2 regions of the Shewanella rhizosphaerae genome follow, and region 1 is predicted to be linked to the other one. Evidence: riboswitches for the same ligand, from Rfam matches in the RefSeq annotation. Region 1 holds a riboswitch; the other holds the start of a gene.

Region 1 (7,569 bases):
TAGAGCTCTGTGCCTTGATACACAGACGCCGAGGCAAAATGTAGTACGGGCACACAGTCCACCGGCAGACTCAGAGGCACTATCGCATCCTCCTCGCCATATCTGTCGACACGCAAGATGTTGGCGAGCGGTTCTCCAGCCACAAGCGGCTGCCCAACCTTCGCCTTATACTCCACCAAGCCGCCTTGCGGCGCATGATACTTCTTATAGTCTTTCAGGTAACAGGCGTAGCGTGGCATCTCAGCTGGCTCAACCCGCTCACTTATTACGCCGCGCTTGCTGAGATAGGCCATGATCCCTTCGACATCCACCAGGGCATCGGCCAGGTCGACATTCTCCTGACTGCCAAGCTCCAGAGTAAAGGCCGATACGGGCACCTCAATCTCGCGCCCCTGAGTGGCCAGGTATTCACTCAGCTGCCACCAGGGACAGAAGATAGACTCATCCATGGCACCGCCAAACTCGTTGGGGATCAACAGGGTGTAGGGAATAGAGAAATACTTGGCAGCGTCTTTATCATACTCGGGGCAATAGAGATGCTTACACGACTTAGGGCCAGTATGCAGATCCAGCACTATATCCGCCTCATGGCCCATCTGCTGCAGGCTCACCGCCAGACGATGGCCCGTGGTGATCCCCCAGGGCTCATGCAGACGGCTATAGCAACGCTCGACCAGCAAGGCCCTGAAATGGGCGATCAGCTCGGCATCGTTCAGGTGTTTATGGCCCTGATACCAGCTAGCAATATCCAGCTTATGATCGAGATATTCGCGGTTCCAGTTTACCCCTGTTATGGGGTCGAACCGGCCCAGGGTAAACTCGCCACTCTTCTGATTGATCCCCAACGGATTGGCCAGAGGCACCAGGGTGATCTTGCCGCGCAGCTCGCAGCCTTCGAGCGCCTGCATCAGCTGATAAATCACCGCATTGCCCTGCACCTCGGCGCCGTGGACGTTGGCCTGTATGTAGACACTCGGCCCTGTCTGCACCACTGGGGCAAACTCAAATAGGTTCAGCTCGAGATCTTGGCCTGTGGCGAGCTCGCCAATCTTTAGCGTGGAACGACCCGGCTTCATAGCGACCCTTCGAACAAGTTTTGATGCAGGGCGCTGACGACCTGAGCCGCCTCAGACTCGGCCACCAGGACACATAAGTTGTGTGGGCTGGCGCCCTGACAGATCATGCGCACATTGTGGGGCTCTAACACCTCGAACACGCGGCGACACACACCCGACGTGGTGGCAATCTTATTGCCCACTATCGCCACCAGCGCCAGGCCATCTTCTACCCGCACCCGGCAATGCTGCGACAGCTCCTGCAACAAGGCCTCGCTCAGCAGGCTGTTTCCGGCCGAATCTGAGCCCGTCTTATCTAGCGTCAGAGAGACGTTCACCTCTGAGGTGGTGATTAAGTCCACACTGATCTTGTGGCGCGCCAGGGTGGCAAAGGTCTCGGCCAGGAAGCCTTGGGCGTGCAGCATCTGTAGGCTATGCAGATTAAGTAGAGTCTGGTCACGTCGCACCGCCACGGCGCGATAGATAGGCTCGTCGTTCACCTGATGACGAATCCAGGTGCCACCGAGCTCAGGCGCCTTGCTGGAACCGACAAACACCTGAATCTTGTGTCTGACCGCCGGCAAAATGGTTGCCGGGTGCAGCACCTTGGCACCAAAGGTGGCCATCTCGGCCGCCTCGTTGAAACTGATCTCAGGGATAGGACGCGCATTCGGTGCAAGGCGTGGATCTGTCGTGAAGATACCCGGCACATCTGTCCAGATCTCAACCGCAGACGCATCCAGCGCCTCGGCAAGTAGGGCAGCAGAGTAGTCGCTGCCCCCACGGCCTAACGTGGTGGTGGCTCCCTGTTCATCGGCGCCGATAAAACCTTGGGTCACGATTCGTTGCTCACTAAGCAGGGGCAACAGATGCTCAGTGCAAAGCTGCTTAAGCGCTTCTATCTGCGGCTCGGCGCGACCGAAATGACTGTCGGTGCGCATCACCTGACGCACATCGAAGGCGCTCGCCCGCTCGCCCTTCTCTCTCAGCACGGCAGCAAACAAGACAGATGAGCACTGCTCACCCTGGGCAAGCAGTTCGTCTGTAGTCGCCTTATTACGGTTTTGGGAGAGCGACTCACTCAGGCTGGCAATCTTACTTAAGATGGCATCGAGGCGAGCGGCCACATCATGGGGCTGACCCAACTCGTCGAGGATCTTATATTGAATCGAGGCGATCGCCTTGAGCAGCTGCTGACGACGCTCAAAGTCCACATTATCCTGAGTTAGCTCCACCAGCAGATTGGTCACACCGCTCGAGGCGCTGACGACCACCACGCGGGTTTCAGGATTGGCCAATACGATATCGGCGCAGCGGTTCATCGCCTCATAATCGGCGACAGAGGTTCCACCAAACTTAGCAACAACAATAGACATTAGCGCACCTCAACCCAAGTAGCTGACGATGACACAAAAAAAATAGATAACATTGAATACGCTCCGAACTTACTTCGTTCGAAGAGCCTGGTGCAAAGATGACGCACCCCAAGACGGGAAACAGCGATTGCCACCAGAAGCTCTCCACCAAAAAACAGGTGACAATCGGTGGGATTCAGCCCAGTCGACCGATAAACAGATGAAACCAAACATCTCTTTACCTCGGCGTTAATCTCCCTCATAAACCGTCAACGGAGTTTGGACTCCTCGGGCTTACTACCTAGTTAACGCTCCTCTTCTGTATCACTAACCTTAAGGTTAGGATGCAAGAAAACTATCAAATAACAGAATAAAAAGTCAACGATATTTTAGCCTGTCTTGATGAAAGCCTCTCAAGTTCCCCCGCCTGCTAGCGGCTGATGTCGGGCAGCTCGCTGACCAGACAGACCCGGGCAGAAAACTTGCCCAGGGTGAGCTCGTCATACTCCACCAGACAAGGCACCAGTTGCAGCTCGTCCTCATCGACAAAATAGATGGCGTTTTGATTAAACACCTTGCCAAGAGCTACGGCTGCGGCCTTATCGATAGACACGGCCCAGCTCTTCTCCATATGACCTCTGTCACTGGAGGCGCCAATCAGAGCACGATAAGGATATTGAAGACGTTGAATATGACGTTGAAGCTGTTTGTCGAGGAGACGGTTTTGCGAGGGAGAAAGGTGTTGGCCTTTAGGATTATGAGCGGTAATGATTGCAAATGATAACGAAGGGGAGAAAGGTTGTGTAAGTAAGAACTGCGTTTGCTGATAGCATTGCCAAAGGTGTTCTCTTGCTGTACTCATCACTAAAATATTCCTAAATTAGATTCCGTCGATTATAGCAAAATTCCTCCGCCTTCCTAGAGGTGTGAGACAGGTCACTTTATTAAATTTTATTAATACCATTAAAATCATGACCTTATGAACACAAATGTGATTTACATCAAATCTCAAAGGAATTTTGTTAACATTTCATTTGTTAACAAATGACTAAAACGAGTACAATAAGTTCGTTGATTCACTTCCACTCATCTCACGATGAAATACTTTTTGTTACATCTTGTCGACGACAAGGTCATCAAAAGTTAGTCAATTTCCTGTATAAAATGTGAGCTTAGGCTGATTTAGCATTTAAACTTGAAAATATTACATAGTTAACGGAACTATTCCCAACTATTGTTAATCGAAGTGAGTAACAGTTCGCGTGTCTTTTGAAAGAGATACGTATACTTTACTAATCATGAAGTGTGTTGCTGTACCAATTGGGTTTGATAAAAGCACTACGTGAGTTCGGTAATTGTCGCGAAGACAGATAGGGCGCAGCAGCACCAACTAGCGCTCATGGTTAGAACAGTTTTAAACAAATATTAGGTAAATAAATATGCAAAACCCGCACATTCTGATCGTTGAAGATGAAGCCGTTACCCGGAACACGCTAAGAAGTATTTTCGAGGCTGAAGGATATGTGGTAACTGAAGCCAATGACGGCGCAGAGATGCATAAAGCCATGCAGGAAAACAAGATCAATCTTGTGGTTATGGATATCAACCTACCAGGTAAGAATGGTCTGCTGCTTGCGCGTGAACTTCGTGAAATCAATAACATCGGCCTTATCTTCCTTACCGGCCGTGACAACGAAGTTGACAAGATCTTGGGTCTGGAAATTGGTGCCGATGACTATATCACCAAGCCATTTAACCCACGCGAACTGACTATCCGTGCACGCAACCTGCTGACTCGCGTCAACAGCACTGGCGGCGAAACCGAAGAAAAGAGTGCCGTAGAATTCTACCGCTTCAACGGTTGGAGCCTAGAGATCAACAGCCGTTCACTGGTAAGCCCACAAGGCGAGTCGTACAAGCTGCCCCGCAGTGAGTTCCGCGCCATGCTGCACTTCGTTGAGAACCCAGGCAAGATCCTGACCCGTGCCGACCTGCTGATGAAGATGACAGGCCGTGAGCTTAAGCCACACGACCGTACCGTGGACGTGACCATTCGTCGCATCCGTAAACACTTCGAAAGCTTGCCAGATACGCCAGAAATCATCGCCACCATCCACGGCGAAGGCTATCGTTTCTGCGGTAACTTAGAAGAAGCATAAATCACATCCAGCTAGCGCAAATGTGATTCGATTAAAAAGCCAGTCTAACGACTGGCTTTTTTGTACATGGATTTTCTGTTTATGGAGAATTATTCCCGGTGGCCAGGGCCTGAAATGTTCCAGACATTTCAAGGCATTTCCTCCTTCCATGGAGGTCAGAAGGCCATAGAGGGGATTTGTATAGGGATATACTTATCCCCGGAGCCCATGGATGGGCTAAGAGGCGATTTGTGTCTAGAACACTTATGCCAAAGCCCATGGATGGAAAGACTTGGTATTTGTACATGGATTTGTCTCTGTTTATGGAGAGTTATCCCCGGTGGCCAGGGCCTTGAAATGTTCCCGACATTTCAAGGCATTTCCTCCCTGACCCACAGGGAAATGGGGAATGTCTAGAATCCTAGGGAAGGATTTAGACCTAACCAAAACGATACCTGAGTATCGAGTCGGCCTTTCGAACATTCACGACTCTCCGACAAGAAAGTCTCTATGCTCTCTTTCGGTGATAAGTGGTTTGGGTCAAAGAATCTAATACCACTTCACTCTTAATCACGTTAAAACTTAGTGGGCTTTCAAGTTCACCAAATAGGGGGACTCCACCACCAAGTAAAATAGGAAAACGAGTAATCACCATTTCATCGATCAGATCTTCTTTAAGGAAATTTTGAATCGTCACTCCACCGTCAATGTATAGCTCATTGAATCCCTTCGCATTCAAGTCAGCGATAATATCAACTAGCTTCCCTTTAACTAAAAAAACTTTATCTTCATAACCTTGAGGAACTTCGGTCATAGTGTTACTCAACACAAACACCGGCTTACTATAAGGCCAGTCACAATCAAAACTCAGCACCATATCTAAGGTATTCCGCCCCATTACTAAGCCGTCAACTCTCTCCATCAAAGCGACAAATCCCGTATCAATATTGTTTGGATTAGGAACTGAATGTAGCCAGTCGAGTTTGCCTCGCTTATCTGCGATATATCCATCTAAACTGGTTGCAATGAATACGATGTTTGCCATGAGCACCTCGTCAAGTTTATGGTGATTGAGCCAAGCTAAAATATGGTTTAAAATAATTTCTACGCCGTAGAAATAATAGTAAGTTTATCGGGAGCTCAAATGAGTGTCAATGAAAAGAAACGTGGACGCCCTAATGGAAAACAGTCGCAGTTAAGTGCGCAAAGCATACTAGAAGCAGCTAAGTCTTTGATGAAAAGAGATAGTAAAACACCGAGTATCCGCTCATTGGCAACAGAATTAAACGTGGATCCAATGGCAATCTATCACTATTTTAAAAACAAGAATGCATTGTTAGAAGCCCTTACCTCTTCGCTCGTATCCGAAGTCTATCAACCTCAAGCAGACCCTGATTGGCAAGGCGAATTAAGGCGTTTATGTGTCAGCTATATTGAATTGTTGCAGCAATACAACGGGCTACTACAAATCATGTTAGGGATGACATCCCTGGGTCCTGCCCAAATATTTACCGAGCGTTATAGAAATATTATCGCCCCTTTAGCACTAGACGAGAAAACAGAAAAAGATAGTCTAGATTTACTCGCTGACTACTTACATGGCTTCGCGTTATCAGCCAGTTGTTGCCATGATGCAGAGTTAATTAAACCCCAAATGATGGATGGGCCTTTGACTCTGATTTGTAAATCATTAGAAACCTGACTTAAAAGTTTCTTCTGAAAACTCATATTCAACTAGTAAGGCATTCTCGCTTCCCCATCGAAATTTACGACTCTCACAACAAAAAGCCCTGCTGCTTTCGATAAGCAACAGGGCTTTTGTTTTGCTAAGGCCTAGCGCCGATAACTTAGTGTTTCAGCTGCCTGTCGAGGAAGTCGGCCAGTGAGCGATAGAGGTGGGTACGCACCTTCTCACCGCGCATCGAGTGCTTAGAGCCGGGATAATCAATCATTTGGAACAGCTTGCCCTCGTCCTGCAACGCCTTATAGACCCGGGTGCTGTTTTCAAATAACACGTTGTCGTCGGCCATACCGTGGTACATGAGTAGCCCTGACTGATAGCCTTTGACGTACGGCAGTACGCTAGAGGCCTCATAGCCTTCGGCATTGGTCGCCGGATGCGATAGGTAACGCTCTGTGTAGTGGCTGTCATACAGAGACCAGTCGGTCACGGGGGCACCCGAGATAGCCGCCTTGAAGTAATCCGGCGCCTTAAACAGGCTCATCAGCGCCATGTAGCCACCATAGCTGTGGCCATAGATAGCGATATTCTTGCCATCAACATAGCTGAGGCTACGCAGGTAATCGACACCGGCCTTCTGGTCATTCACCTCGGCCTCGCCCAGATGCTTGTAGATCACCTGCTCGAACTTGGTACCACGATGGGCCGAGCCGCGGTTATCCAGCTGGAACACGATAAAGCCCTGCTGCAGCAGATACTGGGTAAAGTAGTCGTGCTCGCTCCAGCTGTTAACCACCAGCTGGGCATGGGGACCGCCGTAGACGCGCACCACCACAGGGTACTGCTTAGTGGCGTCAAACTGCGTCGGCTTAAACAGGCGATATTGCAGCGCCTGACCATCTTCCGCCTTTATCTGACCAAATTCAGGCAGCTGCCACTGACCAAAGTAAGGATAGAGAGGGTGCGCCTTATCCACCTTGTTCTGCTCCACCCAGGCCAGGCGTTTGCCCTGCTCGTCATGAAGGCTTATCTGCGGCGGCTGCGCCAGGCTGTTGAAGTAATCCAGGTAGATCGCCTGATTGTCGGCAAATACCGGCGCGTGCATGCCGCTACGCTTGCTCAGCTGCTCTATCTTGCCGCCCTTAAGCGGTACGCGGAACAGGTGCTGCTCGACCACACTCGCCTTGCGGCCGGTGAAGTAAACCCAGCCCGCCTGCTCATCCACATGCACCAGCTCGTCCACCGCCCAGTCACCTTTGGTCAGCTGCCTGAGCTGTCGCCCTTGCTGATCGAACAAATAGAGGTGATTAAAGCCGTCACGCTCAGACGCCCATAGCATC
Region 2 (7,569 bases), 2.2 Mb from region 1:
ACCACTCTTTCTCTGCGTGCACGGCACCATTATCGGCGTTGCCACCGATACGCTTAATTTCATATACCGGGCGAGCCACTTTCTGCTGGTCATATTTAAAGTCGATACCGTAATTGGTGTAGGGATCGATAAAGCCGGGATATATCAACTTACCCGTCATGTCGATGACATAGGCATCCTCGGGTATTTTGTCGCTGGGGATAATGGCTTTAATTTTATTATCTTCAATTAACAGTGTGGCATCCTGCCTGGTTTCGCCGGGGGCGATCATCAGGGTGGCGTGGGACAGCGCTGTTAATTTTGGCGTGTTATCAGTTAATTGAGAATTCGCTATCGCGGACGGACTCGCCAAGAGACAGGCCGCCAGATTCGCGCTCACAGAGAGAAAATGGATTCGCATAGAGTTTAATTATTATTGGCTGGGATCAAAAGTAGCCCAAGATTATCCCATATCATGAACAATTTCCAAGGGCGGAACTGTATCGGTTTATGTCAAACCATAGGGCAGGTGTTATCCGAAAGGATAGGCTATTGATTGGCTAACTTTGACGGAAATAGTTGCAAGGAATAATGGCCGGAAGCATGACCTAAATGAATGACCTAAATAAGGATAGATAAAATACTCTAGAGATGGCCAAGGCAAATGAGCGACATAAAGGGCAAAACGCGCTTAATCACAAATAAAGAGTAGAAATAAAAAAGCCAACCTTGAGGTTGGCTTTTGCTTGCGACGCCCTAAGTGGGGCGTTTAGGCTTAGATAAGGAAGTCTTCGAGTGAACGACCCTTATCTAATTCATTCTTAAATACGGTTGGTGTGCGACCCTGACCCGTCCAAGTGATCGTTTCGCCATTCACTTCAATTTTATATTTTGGTGGGCGTGGAGCACGTTTTTTAGGAGCTGGCTTAGCAGCCACTGTACCTAAATCGTCAATTGATAAACCAACAGCTTCCATTTGTTGGCGAATCTCTTCTATCTTTGCATTGCGCTCGGCCATAACCGCGCTTTCTTCTTCTGCTTGCTTCTCTTTCTCGGTGATGATTTTTTCAAGCTTAACCGCTACATCTTTTAAATCTTCTACCGACAAATCTTTAACAGCAGCTTTAAAGCGACGACCATGCGTCAATATATCTAGAAATTCGCTCATATTAATTATGTCCTGCTTAAAAATAAAATAGTAAATAGGATTACAGGGCTAATAATAGAAACTAAAAAAGGTTTTATCAAACGAATTAAATGAATATTTGACGCTTTAATGTAAATTTTATTTCAGCTTCTCTATTTTCGCCCCTTTTTGACCCTTTACTTCCCCCTAAACACGCTGTTTTTGATCTGATACAAAGATGCTGATGACTTCCTGTTGACGTTAACGTCAACAGCACGTAAAGTGGCATAAGTTGGTGATAGTTTCGCTATGCACTATTTGTTATCCAGAATAAAGACGTAAGAAGGAAGCCTTATGAAAGTATTGGTGCCAGTTAAACGCGTCGTCGATGCTAATGTGAAGGTCAGGGTTAACGCTGACAATACAAATGTCGATACCGCAAATCTGAAGATGGCCATTAACCCATTTTGTGAGATTGCTGTAGAAGAAGCGGTACGTTTGAAAGAAGCAGGTATTGCGACCGAGATTGTGGTAGCAACCATAGGGCCTAAGGCGTCGCAAGAGCAGCTACGCACGGCGATGGCGCTGGGCGCCGACCGCGGTATTCATGTTGAAACCGACGAAGAGCTTGCGCCGCTTTCTATTGCAAAGATCCTTAATGCGATTCAAGCCAATGAACAGGCTCAGCTGATCATGCTGGGTAAGCAATCAATCGATGGCGACAACAACCAGACTGGCCAGATGCTGGCGGCGTTGGCTGGACTGCCTCAGGCTACCTTTGCCTCTGAGGTGAAGGTTGAGGGCGAACAACTTGTGGTGACCCGTGAAATCGACGGCGGCCTGCAGACCCTTAAGATGCCACTGCCTGCGATTGTCACCACAGACCTGCGTCTGAACGAGCCTCGCTATGCCAAATTACCTAACATCATGAAGGCGAAACGTAAGCCGCTCGATACCGTGACGGTAGACAGCCTGGGCGTGACCCTGAAGCAGCACCAGAAGGTGCTCAAGGTGACACCGCCTGCCGAGCGTCAAGCGGGTATTATGGTGGCTTCTGTCGAGGAGCTGGTGGAAAAGCTAAAGAATGAAGCGAAGGTGATCTAAATGGCGATTCTAGTAATAGCAGAACATGATAATGCGACTTTAAAACTCGATACCGCCAAGGTTGTGGCTTGTGCCCAGGCTATCGGCAGCGAAGTCGATGTGCTGGTAGCCGGTCATAACTGTGGCGCCGCGGCCGAAAGCGCCAAGCAGCTTGCCGGTGTGCGTCAGGTACTGGTTGCCGATAGCGGCGTTTATGCCAATGCCATCGCCGAAAACCTGTCACAGCTGATCGTCTCAGTGGCCAGCGAGTATCAACACATCCTGGCTGCGGCTTCAAGCGTAGGTAAAGATGTGCTGCCTCGTGTGGCGGCGCTTCTGGATGTGGCGCAGCTTTCTGAAGTGGTCGAAGTGGTGAGCGAAGACACCTTCGTGCGTCCTATCTATGCCGGTAGCGCCATGGCGACGGTTCAGAGCCTTGACAACATCAAGGTGATGACGGTTCGCGCCAGCGCCTTCGATGCGGTAGCCCAGGACGGTAGCGCCTCGGTGCAGACCCTGGACAACGAATACAGCGGCGATGTTGAGTTTGTGACTCAGACCCTGTCAGTGTCAGAGCGTCCCGATCTAGGCGCCGCCTCTGTGGTGGTTTCAGGTGGCCGCGCCATGGGCAGCGCCGAGAACTTCGCGATTCTCGAGCAGTTGGCCGATAAGCTGGGCGGGGCACTGGGTGCATCGCGCGCCGCGGTTGATGCCGGTTACGTGCCAAACGATCTACAGGTGGGTCAGACGGGTAAGATTGTCGCGCCGGATCTCTATATCGCCGTGGGTATCTCGGGTGCCATCCAGCACCTTGCGGGGATGAAAGATTCTAAGGTGATCGTGGCGATCAACAAAGATCCAGAAGCGCCTATCTTCCAGGTAGCCGACTATGGTCTGGAAGCGGATCTGTTCGAGGCAGTGCCTAAGCTACTCGAACTTCTTTAATAAAATGTAAATGCTTGGTGAGCACTTTGGTGTTCATCTAAAATATAGTGTGATATAGATCACATGGAGCGGCTTTGAGGTAGCGTCCTTAAAGCCGCTTGTGTTTTTATGTGCCTCACGTTTGCCGATAGTGACATTGGCAGGCGTCCTGAGACGTAGAGGTGCATTAAATATCAGTAGTATTCGTTAGGGTGATGCCGTTAAGCGAATATGAAAGGATTTGGTGCCGAAGTGGTGGAGTTGATCAAGGCTTGCCGCTGGGGCTGTCATCGAATAGAGGCAGCACTGCCATAGTGCTTCTTATCTGGATTGATAAGTGGAAGGTATACCGAGAATGGGTATCACTATGGAGCGCTACTGATAGGACAGGTGTAATATCTCATGCTATATCCCACCAGTTCAGTTGCCCTCCATTCGTATTTTAACGAAGACAAAATTTTACAATGACAACTTTGAGTTATGCCGATTCGGCACTTTCTTTGCTGCCGCCCGTGGTAGCGATTCTGCTGGCGATCTTTACCCGCCGCGTCCTGCTCTCACTCGGTGTGGGGATCCTCCTGGGGGCACTGTTAATTGCCGATTTTTCACCGCTGGATATGGGTCAATACCTGGGACAGCAGGTGGTGGGCCTGTTTTGGGATGATGGCGCCCTAAACAGTTGGAACGTCTATCTGCTGGGCTTCTTGATTCTGCTTGGGATGATCACCGCCCTGATCACCGTCAGCGGCGCCGCCAAGGCCTTTGCCGATTGGGCGCGCCAGCATATTCGCAACAAGCGTGATGCCAAGCTACTCACCATGTTCCTGGGCTGCGTGGTCTTTATCGATGATTACTTCAATAGTCTGGTGGTGGGCAGTGTCGCCAGACCGCTCACCGACAGATACTATATCTCGCGCAGCAAACTGGCTTATCTGCTGGACTCAACCGCCGCGCCTATCTGTGTGATCTCGCCCGTCTCTAGCTGGGGCGCGTACATCATCGCGCTGATCGGCGGCATACTCACCGCCCACGGTTTCACCGACAGCGGTCATCTGAGCGTGTTTATTCAGATGATCCCGATGAACTTCTACGCCATCTTCGCCCTGGTTTTGCTGCTATGCGTCGCCTTCATGGGGCTGGATGTGGGACCCATGCGTCAGCATGAACTCAACGCCCAGAAGGGCAACCTGTATGACGAGGCCAAGGGCCTGCCGCCAGGGGCTAACAGCGACCTGCCTGAGGCCGATTCTGGCAAGATATTAGGCCTGTTCCTGCCTATTACTGTGCTGGTGTTTGCCACCATCTACTTCATGATAGGTAGTGGCGCCGACGCCCTGGCGGCAGAGAGTCTGCCCTTTAGCGTCATTGGTGCCTTCGAGAAGACAGACGTTGCCTCATCGCTCTTCTTCGGCGCCGTGGTTGGCCTGGCTGCGACCTTGGTATTGGTGGTCAGTCAGGGACTGGATAAGGCGCTTATCTTCAAAGGCGTGATTGCCGGTGCCCGCTCTATGCTGCCCGCCATCTATATTCTGCTGTTCGCCTGGACCATCGCCGGTGTGATAGGCCAGATGGAGACGGGTAAATATATGGCCAGCCTGGCGACCGGTAATATTCCGTTCGCGCTACTGCCAGCCGTACTGTTCGTGCTGGCGGGCCTGACCGCCTTCTCTACCGGCACCAGCTGGGGCACCTTCGGCATCATGCTGCCTATCGCCGCCGACATGGCCATGGGCACCCATACCAACATGATGTTGCCTATGCTGGCCTCAGTGCTGGCGGGCGCAGTGTTTGGCGATCACTGCTCGCCTATCTCGGACACCACCATCTTGTCCTCTACCGGCGCCAACTGTCACCACATAGACCATGTGCTGACTCAGCTGCCCTATGCCCTTATCGTGGCGGGGATCAGTTTGGTGGGCTATACCGTGCTGGGCTTCACCGAATCCGTAGGCGCCGGTCTGGCGGCCTGTAGTGCGCTGTTTGTGGTGAGCGTTTTGGTGCTGCGCCATAAGGCCAATCGCCCGGCTTAATTCAGCTACGCCAAATCAAGGTTCATTAGATATAAAAATGCCGCTCATAGAGCGGCATTTTTTTATGGGTGACTCCCCATTACTGGGGAGTGCGTTGAGGCAGGAATTAGTTGAGGCCACGGCGCTGAAGCAGGGCATCAGTGGTCGGTGCCTGACCACGGAAGGCCTTGTACGCTTCCATCGGCGGCACGCTGTTACCCACCTCGCGGATGGTCTTGCGATACTTCATGCCTATCTCGCGGTTGAGGCCGCCCTGGGTCTGCACATAGGCGAAAGCGTCGGCCGCCAGGATCTCGCTCCACATGTAGGCGTAGTAGCTGGCCGAATAGCCACCCGGGAAGGCGTGGGCAAAGTAGGTCGACTTGTAGCGTGGCGGCACGGCGGCGATATTGATGCCGTGTTTCTTAAGTGCCTTGGCTTCGAACTCGGCCACATCTTGCAGCGGAGTGTCGGCGCTCAGTGAGTGCCACTCGAGATCCACCAGGGCCGCCGCCATATATTCCAAGGTGTCGAAGCCTTGGTTGAAGCTGCGTGATTTCAGCAGTTTCTGTAGCAGCTCAGCGGGGATCACTTCGCCTGTCTCATAGTGCTTGGCGTAGTTGGCCAGTACCTCGGGGTGGGCGGCCCAATCTTCTTCGAAGGTCGAGGGGAACTCTACAAAGTCGCGGGAAACGGCCGTGCCCGACAGGCTAGGATAGGTCACCTTAGAGAACATGCCGTGGGTGCCATGGCCCATCTCGTGGAACATGGTGGTCACTTCGTCGTAGCTGACGAAGGTCGGCTCACCCTCTGGCGCCTTCTTGATGTTCATCACGTTGACCACTACAGGCTTCTGGTTTAGCAGCTTAGACTGGGTCACGAAGGAGCTCATCCAGGCGCCGCCGCGCTTGCCTTCGCGGGCAAAGTAGTCGGCGTAGAAGATCGCCATAGAGCTGCCGTCGGCGTCAAACATCTCGTAGGCCTTCACATCTTCATGGTAGACAGGCAAGTCCGGGCGCGGCTTGAGGGTCACACCATAGAGACGCTCCAGGGTGAAGAAAACGCCGTCTTGCAGCACGCGGTTGAATTCGAAGTAGGGCTTGATGGCGGCGCCGTCCAGGTCGAACTTATCTTTGCGCACCTTCTCGGCATAAAACGCCCAGTCCCATGGCGCCAGGGTGAAGTCGCCACCTGTCTTGTCGATCATCGCCTGGATATCATCGGCTTCTTTCTGGGTGTTGGCCACCACGGCGGGCACCATAGAGCCGAACATCTGGTAGACGGCATCCGGGGTCTTGGCCATCTGCGGTGTCAGGCGGTAGTCGGCCCAGCTCTTGTAACCCAGTAATTGGGCGCGCTCGGCGCGAAGCTGTGCCAGGCGGGCAACCAGTGAGGCGGTCTCGTTCTCACCGCTCATGCCGCGAGTCGACGAGGCTTGCCACACCTTCTGGCGCAGCTCACGGTTTTCAAGCTTGGCCAGGATAGGTTGGCGGGTGGTATTGGTGATATTGATGAGATACTTGCCTTCATGGCCAGCGGCACTGGCATCGGCCTTGGCGGCGCGGATCTCGCTGTCTGACAGTCCCTTTAGCTCATCGACGCTGTCGACCACGACGGCGATCTCCTTGGTGAGTCTCAGCAGACGCTGACCAAACTCATTGGTAAGCTTAGATTGCTCTTCGTTAAGCAGGCGTATCTGCGCTTTTTGCGCCTCGGTTAGCTTGGCACCGGCCATGACGAAGCGTTGGTGGTAGATCTCGATGAGGCGCACCTCTTCGGCGGTCAGCCCTAAGGTGTTTCGGCTCTGATACAGGCTGTCGATGCGGGCAAATAGCTTGCCGTTGAGGTGGATGTTGTCCGAGTGGGCGGCCATCTTAGGCGCCATCTCGCCCTGAAGCTTACGCAGCGCTGGGTTGCTGTTTGACCCTGTTAGGTTATAGAACACCTTGGAGGCGCGGGTCAGCAGCTCGCCGCTGGTCTCCAGTGCCACGATAGTGTTGGCAAAGGTGGCGGGTTCGCTGTTGTCGGCAATGGTCAGCACCTGGGCATAATGCTCATTGATGCCTTGCTCTAGGGCGCTCTTAAAATGCTCATCCTTGATCTGGCTAAAATCTGGGGCCTGATATTGCAGGGGGCTTGGTTGCATCAGCGGGTTTTGCGTCTCGATGCTGGCGGTGGCCTGTGTGGTAGAGCTGCTTGATTGACAACCACTGAGGAGCAGTGTGGTCGATAAGGCGCCGACGACGGCAAAGGCGATAAGATTCAATTTCATCTAGTACAACTTCCTTAGATTTGCGATTGTTATTTTTATGTGGGCGAGTTTGGCTTTAATGTAGCTTTTGTAAATTAACTCAGGCTGAAAATGGCCACTGGGGCCAAGAAAAAAGGAGCCTGGCGAAGGGCTCCTTTGGTTGGAACTAGGGATAGTGTTTAATTACCTTGCTGTCA

Evidence for each region. A riboswitch is a leader RNA that binds a small molecule or an ion and turns the genes downstream of it on or off. The one in region 1 is predicted to bind lysine.
Region 2: another riboswitch for lysine. It lies ahead of K0I63_RS13380 (Na+/H+ antiporter NhaC family protein); the one in region 1 lies ahead of lysC (lysine-sensitive aspartokinase 3).

What each region holds. Positions count from the first base shown of each region.
Region 1 covers NZ_CP080420.1:888,438-896,006, reverse strand. Annotated here, with positions in the region: gene K0I63_RS04045 (succinylglutamate desuccinylase/aspartoacylase family protein) at 1-1,076, opposite strand, end outside; gene lysC (lysine-sensitive aspartokinase 3) at 1,073-2,431, opposite strand; lysine riboswitch at 2,561-2,737, opposite strand; gene K0I63_RS04035 (DUF3293 domain-containing protein) at 2,841-3,272, opposite strand; gene arcA (two-component system response regulator ArcA) at 3,850-4,569, shown strand; gene K0I63_RS04025 (dihydrofolate reductase family protein) at 5,057-5,593, opposite strand; gene K0I63_RS04020 (TetR/AcrR family transcriptional regulator) at 5,693-6,250, shown strand; gene K0I63_RS04015 (S9 family peptidase) at 6,396-7,569, opposite strand, start outside.
Region 2 covers NZ_CP080420.1:3,044,743-3,052,311, reverse strand. Annotated here, with positions in the region: gene K0I63_RS13400 (amidohydrolase family protein) at 1-400, opposite strand, end outside; gene K0I63_RS13395 (H-NS histone family protein) at 755-1,147, opposite strand; gene K0I63_RS13390 (electron transfer flavoprotein subunit beta/FixA family protein) at 1,460-2,209, shown strand; gene K0I63_RS13385 (electron transfer flavoprotein subunit alpha/FixB family protein) at 2,210-3,133, shown strand; lysine riboswitch at 3,282-3,498, shown strand; gene K0I63_RS13380 (Na+/H+ antiporter NhaC family protein) at 3,577-5,142, shown strand; gene K0I63_RS13375 (M3 family metallopeptidase) at 5,249-7,393, opposite strand.